One region of the Streptomyces sp. NPDC002809 genome, then DNA from elsewhere that is predicted to be linked to it. Evidence: riboswitches for the same ligand, from Rfam matches in the RefSeq annotation. Region 1 holds a riboswitch; the other holds the start of a gene.
What was found. Region 1 has a riboswitch for thiamine pyrophosphate ahead of thiO (glycine oxidase ThiO). Riboswitches for the same ligand answer to the same signal wherever they lie in the genome.
Positions count from the first base shown of each region.

Region 2: it holds a riboswitch for thiamine pyrophosphate, as region 1 does, so the genes downstream of both, ABT025_RS11895 (purine-cytosine permease family protein) here and thiO (glycine oxidase ThiO) in region 1, are expected to answer to the same signal.

Region 1 is NZ_JBEOVJ010000046.1:32,388-38,148, reverse strand. It holds gene metF (methylenetetrahydrofolate reductase [NAD(P)H]) at 46-963, opposite strand; gene thiE (thiamine phosphate synthase) at 1,087-1,740, opposite strand; gene ABT025_RS24900 (Rv2175c family DNA-binding protein) at 1,840-2,205, opposite strand; gene ABT025_RS24895 (NAD(P)/FAD-dependent oxidoreductase) at 2,277-3,458, opposite strand; TPP riboswitch at 3,673-3,785, shown strand; gene thiO (glycine oxidase ThiO) at 3,783-4,964, shown strand; gene thiS (sulfur carrier protein ThiS) at 4,961-5,179, shown strand; gene ABT025_RS24880 (thiazole synthase) at 5,182-5,761, shown strand, end outside.
Region 2 is NZ_JBEOVJ010000014.1:35,163-40,923, reverse strand. It holds gene ABT025_RS11905 (ROK family transcriptional regulator) at 1-1,055, shown strand, start outside; gene ABT025_RS11900 (formylglycine-generating enzyme family protein) at 1,052-2,017, shown strand; TPP riboswitch at 2,062-2,155, shown strand; gene ABT025_RS11895 (purine-cytosine permease family protein) at 2,145-3,545, shown strand; gene ABT025_RS11890 (dienelactone hydrolase family protein) at 3,616-4,350, opposite strand; gene ABT025_RS11885 (MarR family winged helix-turn-helix transcriptional regulator) at 4,711-5,172, shown strand; gene ABT025_RS11880 (MFS transporter) at 5,169-5,761, shown strand, end outside.

The DNA.
Region 1 (5,761 bases):
CCCCCTTCTACGGCCACCGCCCCGGGTCGCGGCGGGTACGGCCGGTCACGACTGCTTGTGCAGTCCGAGATTCTCGTAGATTTCGAGCGTCGCCGTCGAGTTGTTCAACGTGATGAAGTGCAGCCCGGGGACACCCTCGGAAAGCAGCTTCGCGCAGAACCGCGTTGCGAAGTCGATGCCAATGGAGCGTACAGCGGCGGGATCGTCCTTGGCTGCGAGGATGCGTTCTTTCAGGGATGCGGGCAGCGTCGCATTGCTGAGCTGCGCGAATCGCTCCAATTGCCCGACGCTCGTGAGGGGCATCACCTCGGGGATGATCGGGGTTTCGCAACCCGCAGCGACCACCCGGTCACGCATCCGCAGATAACTCTCCGGATCGAAGAACATTTGCGTGATCGCGTAATCCGCACCGGCGCGGCACTTGTCCACGAAATGCCGGATGTCGGTGTCCCAGTCGGCCGAGCGCGGGTGCCGTTCGGGGAATGCCGCGACGCCGACGCAGAAATCGCCGGATTCCTTGATCAGCCGGACGAGGTCCGCCGCGTACCGCACGCCCTGGGGGTGCTCGACCCACGGGCCCATCGGGTCGCCCGGCGGGTCTCCGCGCACGGCGAGGATGTTCCGGATGCCGGCGTCCGCGTACTGACCGACCATGTTGCGCAGTTCGGCGATGGAGTGGTTGACCGCCGTGAGGTGCGCGACCGGCGTGAGCGTGGACTCGGCTGCGATGTCCTGGGTCGCCTTCACCGTGCCGGCCCGGGTGGATCCGCCGGCTCCGTACGTCACGGAGACGAAGCTCGGTCCCACCGCCTCGACCCGGCGCAGCGCGTTCCAGAGGTTCCGTTCGCCCTTCTCGGTCTTGGGCGCCCAGAACTCGAAGGAGTACGAGGTCTTGCCGGTCTCGAGCATCTCACGCACGGTGCGCGCGTGATCTGTCCTGGTGGAAGGTGTACCAAGGGCCATACCGGCAGGTTAACCAGGGCACGGCAAGCTCCCAACCGAACTGGGGCGATTTGCCTTGATTACCCGCTTCTTTGTCCACACTTCGGACACTCATGTCTCAAACCGACGCCTTCGGATCCCGAATCACCCGTCGGTGCGGTCGCGGATCCTTCCCGCCAGTCCGGCAGCGGCAGCAGCGGGATCGGACGCCTCCGTGACGGCCCGCACGACGACGACCCGGCGCGCTCCGGCGTCCAGCACCTCGTCGAGGTTGCCCGCGTCGATCCCGCCGATGGCGAACCACGGACGGGCGGGGGCGAGCGAAGCGGCGTAGCGGACGAGATCCAGGCCGGGGGCGTGCCGGCCGGGCTTGGTCGGCGTGGGCCAGCAGGGGCCGGTGCAGAAGTAGTCCACACCGGCTTCGGCGACGGCCGCGTCGACCTCGGACTCGGCGTGGGTGGAGCGGCCGATGACCACGTCATCGCCGATGATCGCGCGTGCGGCCGGGACCGGCAGGTCGCCCTGGCCCAGGTGCAGCACGTCGGAACCGATGGCGTGGGCGACGTCGGCCCGGTCGTTGACCGCGAGGAGCTTGCCGTGGCGCTTGCAGGCGTCGGCGAAGACCGCGAGGTGTTCGAGTTCCTCGGCCGCCTCCATGCCCTTGTCGCGCAGCTGGATGATGTCCACGCCACTGGAGAGGACCGCGTCGAGGAACGCGGAGAGGTCACCCTGGCGCCGGCGGGCGTCCGTGCACAGGTAGAGCCGGGCATCGGACAGCAGCGCGCGAGGCGTGGACATGGTGCGGTTCCCCCCGGGGAAGGCGATGGCGGTGTTTCGGTGGCGCCGCGCGGGGACGCGGGCCGCGTCGTGCGGCCCGCGTCCCCGTGCGGCTGTCGGTCAGACGGCGAGCGCCTGGGCGCGGCGCTTCACCTCCGTGCCGCGATTCTCACTCAGCGCCTGCGCGGGCGTGCCCGGCAGGCTCGGGTCGGGGGTGAAGAGCCATTCCAGCATCTCCGCGTCGGAGTAGCCGTCGTCCCTCAGGAGCGTCAGGGTCCCCGAAAGGCCCTTGACCACCTTGTCGCCGTCGATGAAGGCGGCAGGCACCTGGAGCGCACGGTTCTCACCACGTCGTACGGCAATGAGCTGGCCGTCCTTGACCAGCTGGCGCACGCGCGTCACCTCGACACCGAACATTTCGGCGATGTCGGGAAGGTGGAGCCAGGCAGGGACGAGAGCATCGATCTTTGCGTCAATCTCGGTCACGGGGACAAGCGTGCCATCCCGGACCGACAGCCGGTACCCGGGGCCGCCCGTACGGGGGCCCGGATACGCCGTCAGAGCGTGGCCGATTTCAGGGGCACGGAGGGGTCCGCGACCCGCTCCGGGGCGAGCTCCGCCCCCGATTCGACGAGTTTGCGCCCCTGCGCCAGATCGCGCGGACGGCCGACCGCCAGTACGGCGACGAGCGCTCCGGCGCGCAGCCAGCACACCGTCCACGTGGGTTCGGCCGGATCGCCTCGCCACACCAGGGTGTCGGCCCCCGTGTGGTGGCCCGCGTACTGGACGAAGCGGCCGAACTGCTCGGACCAGAAGTAGGGCACGGGGTCGTAGACCGGGGGCTGCCCGTCGCCCTCCGGGGTGGCGGCGGTGACGGCTGCGGCGACGGTCCGCGGCCCCTGGAGGGCGTTGTCCCAGTGGTGGACGAGCAGCCGCTCGCCGTACCTGGCCGAGGGGAACGAGGCGCAGTCCCCGACCGCGTACACATCGGGGAGCGAGGTGCGCAGTGAGGCGTCCGCGGTCACCGATCCGTCCGGGCCGAGTTCGATCCCCGATCCGGCCAGCCAGCCGGTCGCGGGCCGGGCGCCGATGCCGACGACGACCGCGTCCGCCGGAATCTCGCGGCCGTCCGCCAGGACCACGTGACCGGCTTCGACGCGGTCGACGCGGACGCCGGTGAGGAGTCCGGCGCCGCTCTCGGCGTACCAGCCGGTCATGGGGGCCGCCACCTCCGCGGGCAGCGCGCCGGCCAGCGGGCGTTCGGCCGCCTCGACGACGGTGACCGTACAGCCGGCCGCGCGGGCCGCGGTGGCGAACTCGGCGCCGATCCAGCCCGCGCCGACGACCACGACATCGTGCCGCTGTTCGAGGACCGGACGAAGCCGTGCGGCGTCGTCCAGCGTGCGCAGGAGGTGGACGCCCGGGACGCCCTCGGTGCCTGGCAGCATCAGGGGCTCGGCTCCGGTGGCGACAACCAGGACGTCGTAGGGGACGGGCCCGTCCGGAGTGTCCAGTTCGTGGTCGCCCGCGCGCAGCGCGGTCACGTCGAGGCCGAGCCGCAGGGTGATGTCCAGCGCCTCGAAGTCGATGTCGAAGGCCGAGTCCTCGGCCTTGCCGAGAAGGACGGCCTTCGACAGCGGGGGCCGGTCGTAGGGCTGGTGCGGTTCGGCGCCGATCAGCGTGACGGGGCCGGTGAAGCCCTGCTCCCGCAGGGCCACCGCCGTCTGCACGCCCGCCATGCCCGCTCCGGCGATCACGACGCGGCGGCTCTGCCACGGCTCTGTCTGCTGTTGTCCGGTCTGCTCGTCCACCCGTCCACCTTAAGCAACTGACGGTCCGTCAGGAAGATGCCGCCCGGCTCGCCGTCACCGGACCACCGCGCCCGTGCCCCCGTTCGCGGCACCACCGGCTCCTCTTGCCGGTGGCGCGGGGCAGGGGTTTAGGGTAGCCGTGCACATCACTCGCGGGAGCCCGGTCGTACCGGGCTGAGAGGGAGGCTGGACGGCCTTCGACCGTACGAACCTGATCCGGGTCATGCCGGCGAAGGGAGGGGCTGGACGCCCATGCGCACACACCGTACGAACGGGTCCGACGTCCTTGTCATCGGGGGCGGCATCATCGGCCTGGTGACCGCCTGGCGGGCCGCGCAGCGCGGCCTGGCCACCGCGGTCGTCGATCCCGAACCGGGCGGCGGCGCAGCCCGGGTCGCGGCGGGGATGCTGGCCGCCGTCACCGAACTCCACTACGGCGAGGAGATGCTGCTCGGCCTCAACGTCGCCTCCGCCGCGCGCTATCCGGCGTTCGCGGCCGAGCTGGAGGCGGCGAGCGGACAGGACATCGGCTTTCGCACCTGCGGCACCCTGGCCGTCGCGCTCGACGCCGACGACCGCGCCCATCTGCGGGAACTCCACGCCCTGCACTGCCGCTCGGGCCTGGAGTCGGAGTGGCTCACCGGCCGGGAGTGCCGCCGCCTCGAACCGATGCTCGCACCGGGCATACGCGGCGGGCTGCGGGTCGACGGCGACCACCAGGTCGACCCGCGACGGCTGGCCGCCGCACTGCTGACGGCGTGCGAGCGGGCCGGGGTCGTCCTCCACCGCCAACGGGCCGAGCGGCTCTCGGTCACGGGCGACCGGGCCACCGGAGCCGTACTCGCCGACGGTACGCGGCCGGAGGCCGATCAGGTCGTGCTCGCCGCGGGCAGCCTCAGCGGCCGGCTCGCAGGGGTGCCGAAGCATGTCCTGCCCCCGGTCCGTCCGGTGAAGGGCCAGGTACTGCGGCTGACCGTGCCCACGACGTACGCGCCCTTCCTCTCCCGCACCGTGCGGGCCGTGGTCCGGGGCAGCCACGTCTATCTCGTGCCGCGTGAGAACGGCGAGCTGGTCATCGGCGCCACCAGCGAGGAGATGGGCTGGGACACCACCGTCACGGCGGGCGGTGTGTACGAGCTGCTGCGCGACGCGCACGAACTGGTGCCGGGCATCACCGAGCTGCCGCTCACCGAGACCCGCGCCGGTCTGCGCCCCGCCTCCCCCGACAACGCCCCGCTGCTCGGCCGCACCGCGCTGCCCGGCCTCCATCTCGCCACCGGCCACCACCGCAACGGGGTGCTGCTCACCCCCGTCACCGGGGACGCCATGGCGCAGCTGCTGGCGGACGGCGAGCTGCCCGAGGTGGCCCGCCCCTTCTCCGCCGGCCGTTTCTCGCCCGCCGCCGCCCCCGTACCTCAGGAGCAGCCCGCATGACCGAGCCCACCCCTCTCTCCGTCTCCGTGAACGGCGAGGCCCTCGCCGTCGCGCCGGGCACCACCCTGGACGCCCTCGTCGCCTCACTGACCAGCGCTTCCTCGGGCGTCGCGGCCGCCCTGAACGAGACCGTCGTGCCGCGCGGCCAGTGGCCGGCTGCCGCGCTCACCGACGGCGACCGGGTCGAGGTCCTCACCGCGGTCCAGGGAGGCTGACCATGTCCGACGACGTCTTCACCCTCGGCGGCACCGCGTTCGGCTCCCGGCTGATCATGGGGACGGGCGGGGCGCCCAGCCTGGATGTGCTGGAGCGGTCCCTGACCGCCTCCGGCACCGAGCTGACGACCGTGGCGATGCGCCGGCTCGACCCGACCGTGCAGGGCTCCGTGCTCTCCGTGCTGGAGAAGCTCTCCATCCGGGTGCTGCCGAACACGGCGGGCTGCTTCACGGCGGGCGAGGCCGTGCTCACCGCCCGGCTCGCCCGTGAGGCGCTCGGCACCGACTGGGTCAAGCTGGAGGTGGTGGCGGACGAGCGCACCCTGCTGCCCGACCCCATCGAGCTGCTGGACGCCGCGGAGACGCTGGTGGACGACGGCTTCACCGTGCTGCCGTACACGAACGACGACCCGGTGCTGGCCCGCAAGCTGGAGGACGTGGGCTGTGCGGCGATCATGCCGCTCGGCTCCCCCATCGGCTCCGGTCTGGGCATCCGGAACCCGCACAACTTCCAGCTGATCGTCGAGCAGGCTCGGGTCCCGGTGATCCTGGACGCGGGCGCCGGCACGGCGTCGGACGCTG
Region 2 (5,761 bases), on a different contig from region 1:
CCGACCCCGAGCAGCCGCGCGGACGCGGCAGGCCGGCCCTGGAGATCTCGCTCAACTCCCGTGGCGCCGAACTGATCGGCATCGATCTCCAGCGCCACCACATCCACGTGGTCGTGGCCAACTGCGCCCACGAGATCGTCGGCCGCCACAGCGCGCCCGTCCCGGCGGACAGCGGCGCGGCCGAACGGGCCGCACAGGCGATCCGCGCCGTCGAGGACCTGGTGCGGCGCGAGAACATCAGCCTCGCCCCCGTCGCGGGCATCGGCCTCGGCCTTCCCGGCTTCGTGCAGAACCCCGCCTCCGGTGACCCGCGCACCATGACGCCGTTCGCCGGCCATGTCGCCGAGGAGCTGGGCCGGCACTTCGACGCCCCCGTGCTCACCGACAACAACTCGCGGCTCGCGGCTCTCGCCGAGGTGACCTGGGGAGCGGCGCGCGGGATTGAGAACGCCGTCTATCTGCGCTGGTCGGAAGGGGTCGGTGGCGGACTCGTGGTCAACGGCTCGCTGGTCCACGGCGCCCATGGCACCGCCGGGGAGATCGGCCACACCAGCTGCGACCCCGAGGGAAAGCCCTGCCACTGCGGTGGCCGGGGCTGTCTGGAGGGCCTCATCTCCGTCCCCGCTCTGCTCGCCGCCTGCGCCGATCGCGGGGTGACGGCCGCGGACGCCGCGGAACTGATCGCGCTCGCCGCCGAGGGCCAGCCGGACACCGCGGAGGTGTTCCGGAGCGCGGCCGTCGTCGCGGGACGGGTGCTCGCCGCCCTCGCCGCCCAGGTCGACCCCGAGTGCATCGTCGTCTACGGGGAACCGGCCTCCCTCGACGCTCTCGTCCTCACACCGATCCGCGAGCAGCTCGCCGCGCTGTCCCTGCCGTCCGCGCCTCGCACCATCGAGGTACGCGGATCCACTCTCGGCGGCGAGGCTGCCGCGCTCGGCGGGGTGGCCCTGCTGCTCCGCACCACAGGCCAGGACCTCGCGGAACTCCTCGACCGCCCGGCCCCCGGCGCGGATGCCGGGGCCGGCCGGCCGCTCGACGGGGGGATCTCACGGTGAACGCCTGCTGCGGGCCCGCCCGCGAGAACACCGCGCCGGCCGCAACCACTCCCCCGGCGGACTTCCCCGTCCCCGCGCGACGCCCCGCCGACCTGCTCCGCGGCATGGTGGCGGTACCCGGCGGTCCGTTCCTGATGGGCGGCGAGGACGAGGACGCGTTCCAGGCGGACGGCGAGGGGCCGGTGCGGGAGGTGACCGTCGCCCCGTTCCGCATCGACGCGGCCGCCGTCACCAACGCCCGCTTCGCCGTCTTCGTCAAGGCCACCGGCTACCGCACCGAGGCCGAACTCATCGGCTGGTCCTACGTGTTCGGCTCCTTCGTCCCGCAGGAGGCCCGGCATGCCGTGCTGCCGGGCACCGTGCCCGGCGCCCCCTGGTGGCGCGCGGTCACCGGAGCGCACTGGCGCGCCCCCGAGGGGCCGGGCACCTCGATCGGCGACCGCCGTGACCACCCGGTGGTCCACATGTCGTGGCACGACGCGACGGCGTACGCCCGCTGGGCCGGCAAGCGGCTGCCCACCGAGGCCGAGTGGGAGAAGGCGGCACGCGGCGGACTCGTCCGGGCACGCTTCCCGTGGGGCGACGAGCTGACCCCGAACGGCCGGCACCGCTGCAACATCTGGCAGGGCGACTTCCCCGTACGCAACACCCGCGAGGACGGCTTCGCGGGCACCGCACCCGCCAAGGCGTACGCCCCCAACGGCTTCGGGCTCTACAACACCTCGGGCAATGTCTGGGAGTGGTGCGCCGACCGGTTCAGCGCCGACTGGCACGCCGAAGCCCGCCCGGAGACCCGCTCGGACCCGGCCGGGCCGCCACACGGCGAGAGCCGGGTGCTGCGCGGCGGCTCGTACCTGTGCCACCGCTCGTACTGCAACCGCTACCGGATCGCCGCCCGCACATCCAACACCCCCGACAGCACGACGGGCCACGGCGGGTTCCGCTGCGCGGTCACCCTCTGACCCCCCGCATCGCGAGTCGCGCACATCCGGCTATCCTGGCCGCCGCACCGGACACGGGGTGCCCCTCAGGGGGCTGAGAACACACCCGTCGAACCTGAACCAGTTAGCACTGGCGGAGGGATGTCTCATGTCATTGCCGTATGCCCAGGACCGGCACACAGCCGTCGAAGCACAGCCCGCATTCGACGGGCGCATGCCCACCGCCCCCGGCGACCTGCGCATCGAGGCGCACGGCATAGCCCCCGTACCCGAGGACCGCCGTTACGGCGGCCCCGGACGGCTGTTCACCGTCTGGTTCGCCCCCAACCTGACCATGACCGGGGTCTTCACCGGCACGGTCGGCATCGCGCTGGGCCTGGACTTCACCACGGCGCTCGCCGCCGTGGTGCTCGGAACGCTCGTGGGGGCCGCGCCCACCGCGTATCTGGGCACCTGGGGCAGCCAGACGGGTGCCGGTCAACTCCCGCTCGCACGGCTGGCGTTCGGCCGCGGTGTCGTACTGCCCGGCGCGCTGCAGTGGTTGTCGTCCATCGCCTGGGACGCGCTGATCGGCCTGTTCGGAGGGGACGCGCTGGCCCAGCTGTGCGGCTGGCCGTTCTGGCTCGGAGTGCTGGTCATGATGGCCGCCCAGGGCGCACTCGGCGTCCTGGGGTACGAGGTGATCCACCGGCTCCAGACGGTGATGACGTTCGCTCTGGCCGCCGCCTTCATCGTGCTCGCCACGAAGCTCCTGCACGGCGTCCAACCCGTCACCACCGGCTCGGTGCACGGTGCCGACCGGGCGGGCGCGTTCGTCCTGACCTGCACCATCGCGCTGAGTCTCGCACTGTCCTGGGCCCCGTACGCCAGTGACTTCAGCCGCTATCTGCCGCGCACCACGTCCCGGCCGCGCATGTTCTGGTGCACGCTGCTCGGCATCGGTGCCTCCTTCGTGGCGGTCCAGGCCCTCGGCCTGTGGGGGGCGTCCGTCTTCACCGATCAGACCGCGCGCGGCATCGACACACTGCTCGGCGGCGGCGCTCTCGGAGCGTTCGGGCTGCTCTCCGTGGCCCTCGCAGCACTGTGCAGCAACGCCATGAACGACTACAGCGGATCGCTGGCGTTGCAGACCATGGGGGTCCGCCTGCCGCGCCCCGTCGCCGCGGCACTCGCCGCCGTACTCGGTTTCCCCCTCGTGCTGTGGATGCACGCGGCCGACACCACGACACGTTTCCAGAACGTCCTGCTCCTCGTCGGCTACTGGATCCCCGCATTCGTCGCGATCGTCGCCGTCGACTGGACCGTCCGGGCGCGGTCCCGCAACGGTTCCCCCATCGACCTGGCCGACGAGAGCTCCCGCCGGCAGCCGTGGTGGCCGGCGCCGACCGCCTTCGTCCTCGGCTTCGCAGCGGCGACACCGTTCATGAACACCAGCCTGTACGTGGGTCCGGCCGCCGACGCGCTGCACGGGGCGGACCTCGCCTACGGCGTGGCGTTCCTCGTGGCCCTGGCGGTCTACACCCCGCTACGGCTGCGCCTCCGGCCCTGACGGCGCATGACATTTCGCCGCAGGGCCGGCTCCGCAGGCGGGCCTCAGGTCCGGTTTCGGGGCCGGAGCCTCAGCCGTTGGCCAGGGTGCGGCCGAGAAGGGGCAGCAGACGGTCCCAATGGCGTTGCAGCGCGGCAGGGTCGAAGGCATCGGTGTCGGACATGGTGAAGCCGTGAATCGTGCCGGGGTAGATCTCGGAGGTGTAGGCGACACCCGCGGCGTCCAGGAGCTGGTTGAGCTCGCCGAGGGTCCCGGGAGTCATGTCCGTCCCGGCGTGGCCGAAGTGGACCTCGCCGGTGAGACGGCTGAGGCTGCCGGGCCCGTCGGCGCCCACGGGGCCGTGGAATCCGGCGACAGCGGCCACCTTGCCCGGATGGGCCGCGGCGGTACGCACCGCCAGGAGGCCGCCTACGCAGTAGCCGGTCACCGCGACCGGTCCGGCGCCGACTTCGGGCCGGGCGGTGAGGAACCCGAGGTAGGCGTCGGCGTCGCTCAGGGCACGTTCGACGGTGTGCGCCTCGATCAGGGGCATCAACTGCTCGAACAGCTTCGCCCGGACCTCGTCCCCGATGTGCTCGGGAAGTTCGATCACCGGCGCCGGGCCGTTCCGGTAGAAGATGTTGGGGACGAGCACGTAGTACCCGTGCGACGCCAGTTCGCGGGCCATCTCCCGCAGCGCGGGCCTGATCCCGAAGCCGTCCGCGTACATCAGGACACCCGGGAACCGCTCGCCACCGTCGGGAAAGGCGGCGAAAGCGTCGGCGAGGCCGTCCGCCGTGGGAATGTGCAACGTCTTGCTGGGCATGAGCTCTCCTGTCGTGGTTGACGTGTCGAGTTCTGATCAACACGACAGGAGGCGGAGCCCGCGCGGCAGCGCCGGATCCGTGTTCCCGCAGCGGGCCGGTACCGGCCCGTGCGGCGCTCAGAGGAGCGCCGGGTAGCCGATCCGTGTGTGGCGCAGTGCCGTCCCGGTAGTCATCGCCTCACAACGTAGCCCACCGGCCGGAACCGATGCCAGGTCCCCGGACCCCCGCGCTGTTCCCACTCCACTGACCACTTCCGCACGGAGAGATACTGAGTACTATCTCAGTATGAGTACGTACGCACCAAGAGAGAGCCGCCGAGACCCGCGGTGGCCCGCCCCGGGCGTTGCTGGAGTACGACGATGAGCGCCCGCGACGACGAGGTTCCCGACGCCCGGTCACTGCTGAACTCGCTCGCCGAGGTGATCGGCCCACTGCTGGACCGTACGGCCGCGATCTTCGCGCGCCACCAGGTGCCGTTCTCCCAGGCCGATCTGCTGGTACAGATGAACGAGATGGGCGGACCGCGCCGGATGACCGTCCTCGCCCGGGCCCACGGGGTGGTGCCGCGAACCCTGACGTCCCTGGTCGACGGGCTGGAGAAGCGGGGACTCGCCACCCGCACCCCCGACCCCGACGACCGCCGGGTCGTTCTCGTCTCGCTGACGGAGAAGGGTGAGGCCCTGATGCGGCAGATCGACGAGACATCCGCACAGCTGGCCGACGAGATCTTCGCGCAGGTACCGGCCGATGACCGGGTGGCACTGGCGAAGCTGCTGTGCGGACTCCGCGTCCAGAGCACCCCTGGGGAACCGGAGTCATGACCGTCGGGAGCAACACGCCTGCGGTTGTCCTCACCAGGGCCCGGAGCCGACGGCGTTGGGCCGGTCTCGCCGTCGTGGCGTCGGCGCAACTCGTGGCCATGCTCGACGAGACGGTCATCAACATCGCACTGCCCTCCGCGCAGAAGTCGCTGGGCATGGCGTCTGCCGACCGCCAGTGGATCATCACGGCCTACACCTTGGCCTTCGGCAGCCTGCTCCTCTTCGGTGGCCGATTGACCGACCGTTTCGGCCCCAGGCGCACCTTCATGGTGGGCATCACCGGCTTCGCCCTCACGTCCGCCGTCGGCGGCAGCGCCACCGGCGGCGGCATGCTCATCGCCGCCCGCGCGTTGCAGGGCGCCTTCGCGGCCGTCCTCTCCCCCTCCACGCTGTCGATGGTCACCGCTCTCTTCGACGACAGGAAGGAACGGGCGAAAGCCTTCGGCGTCTACAGCGGCATCATCGCCGGCGGAGCCGTCCTCGGCCTGCTGATCGGCGGCCTGGTCACCCAGTATCTGTCCTGGCGCTGGTGCCTGTTCATCAACGTACCCATCGCCGCTCTCGCGCTCGCCGCGGCCCCGGTGCTGCT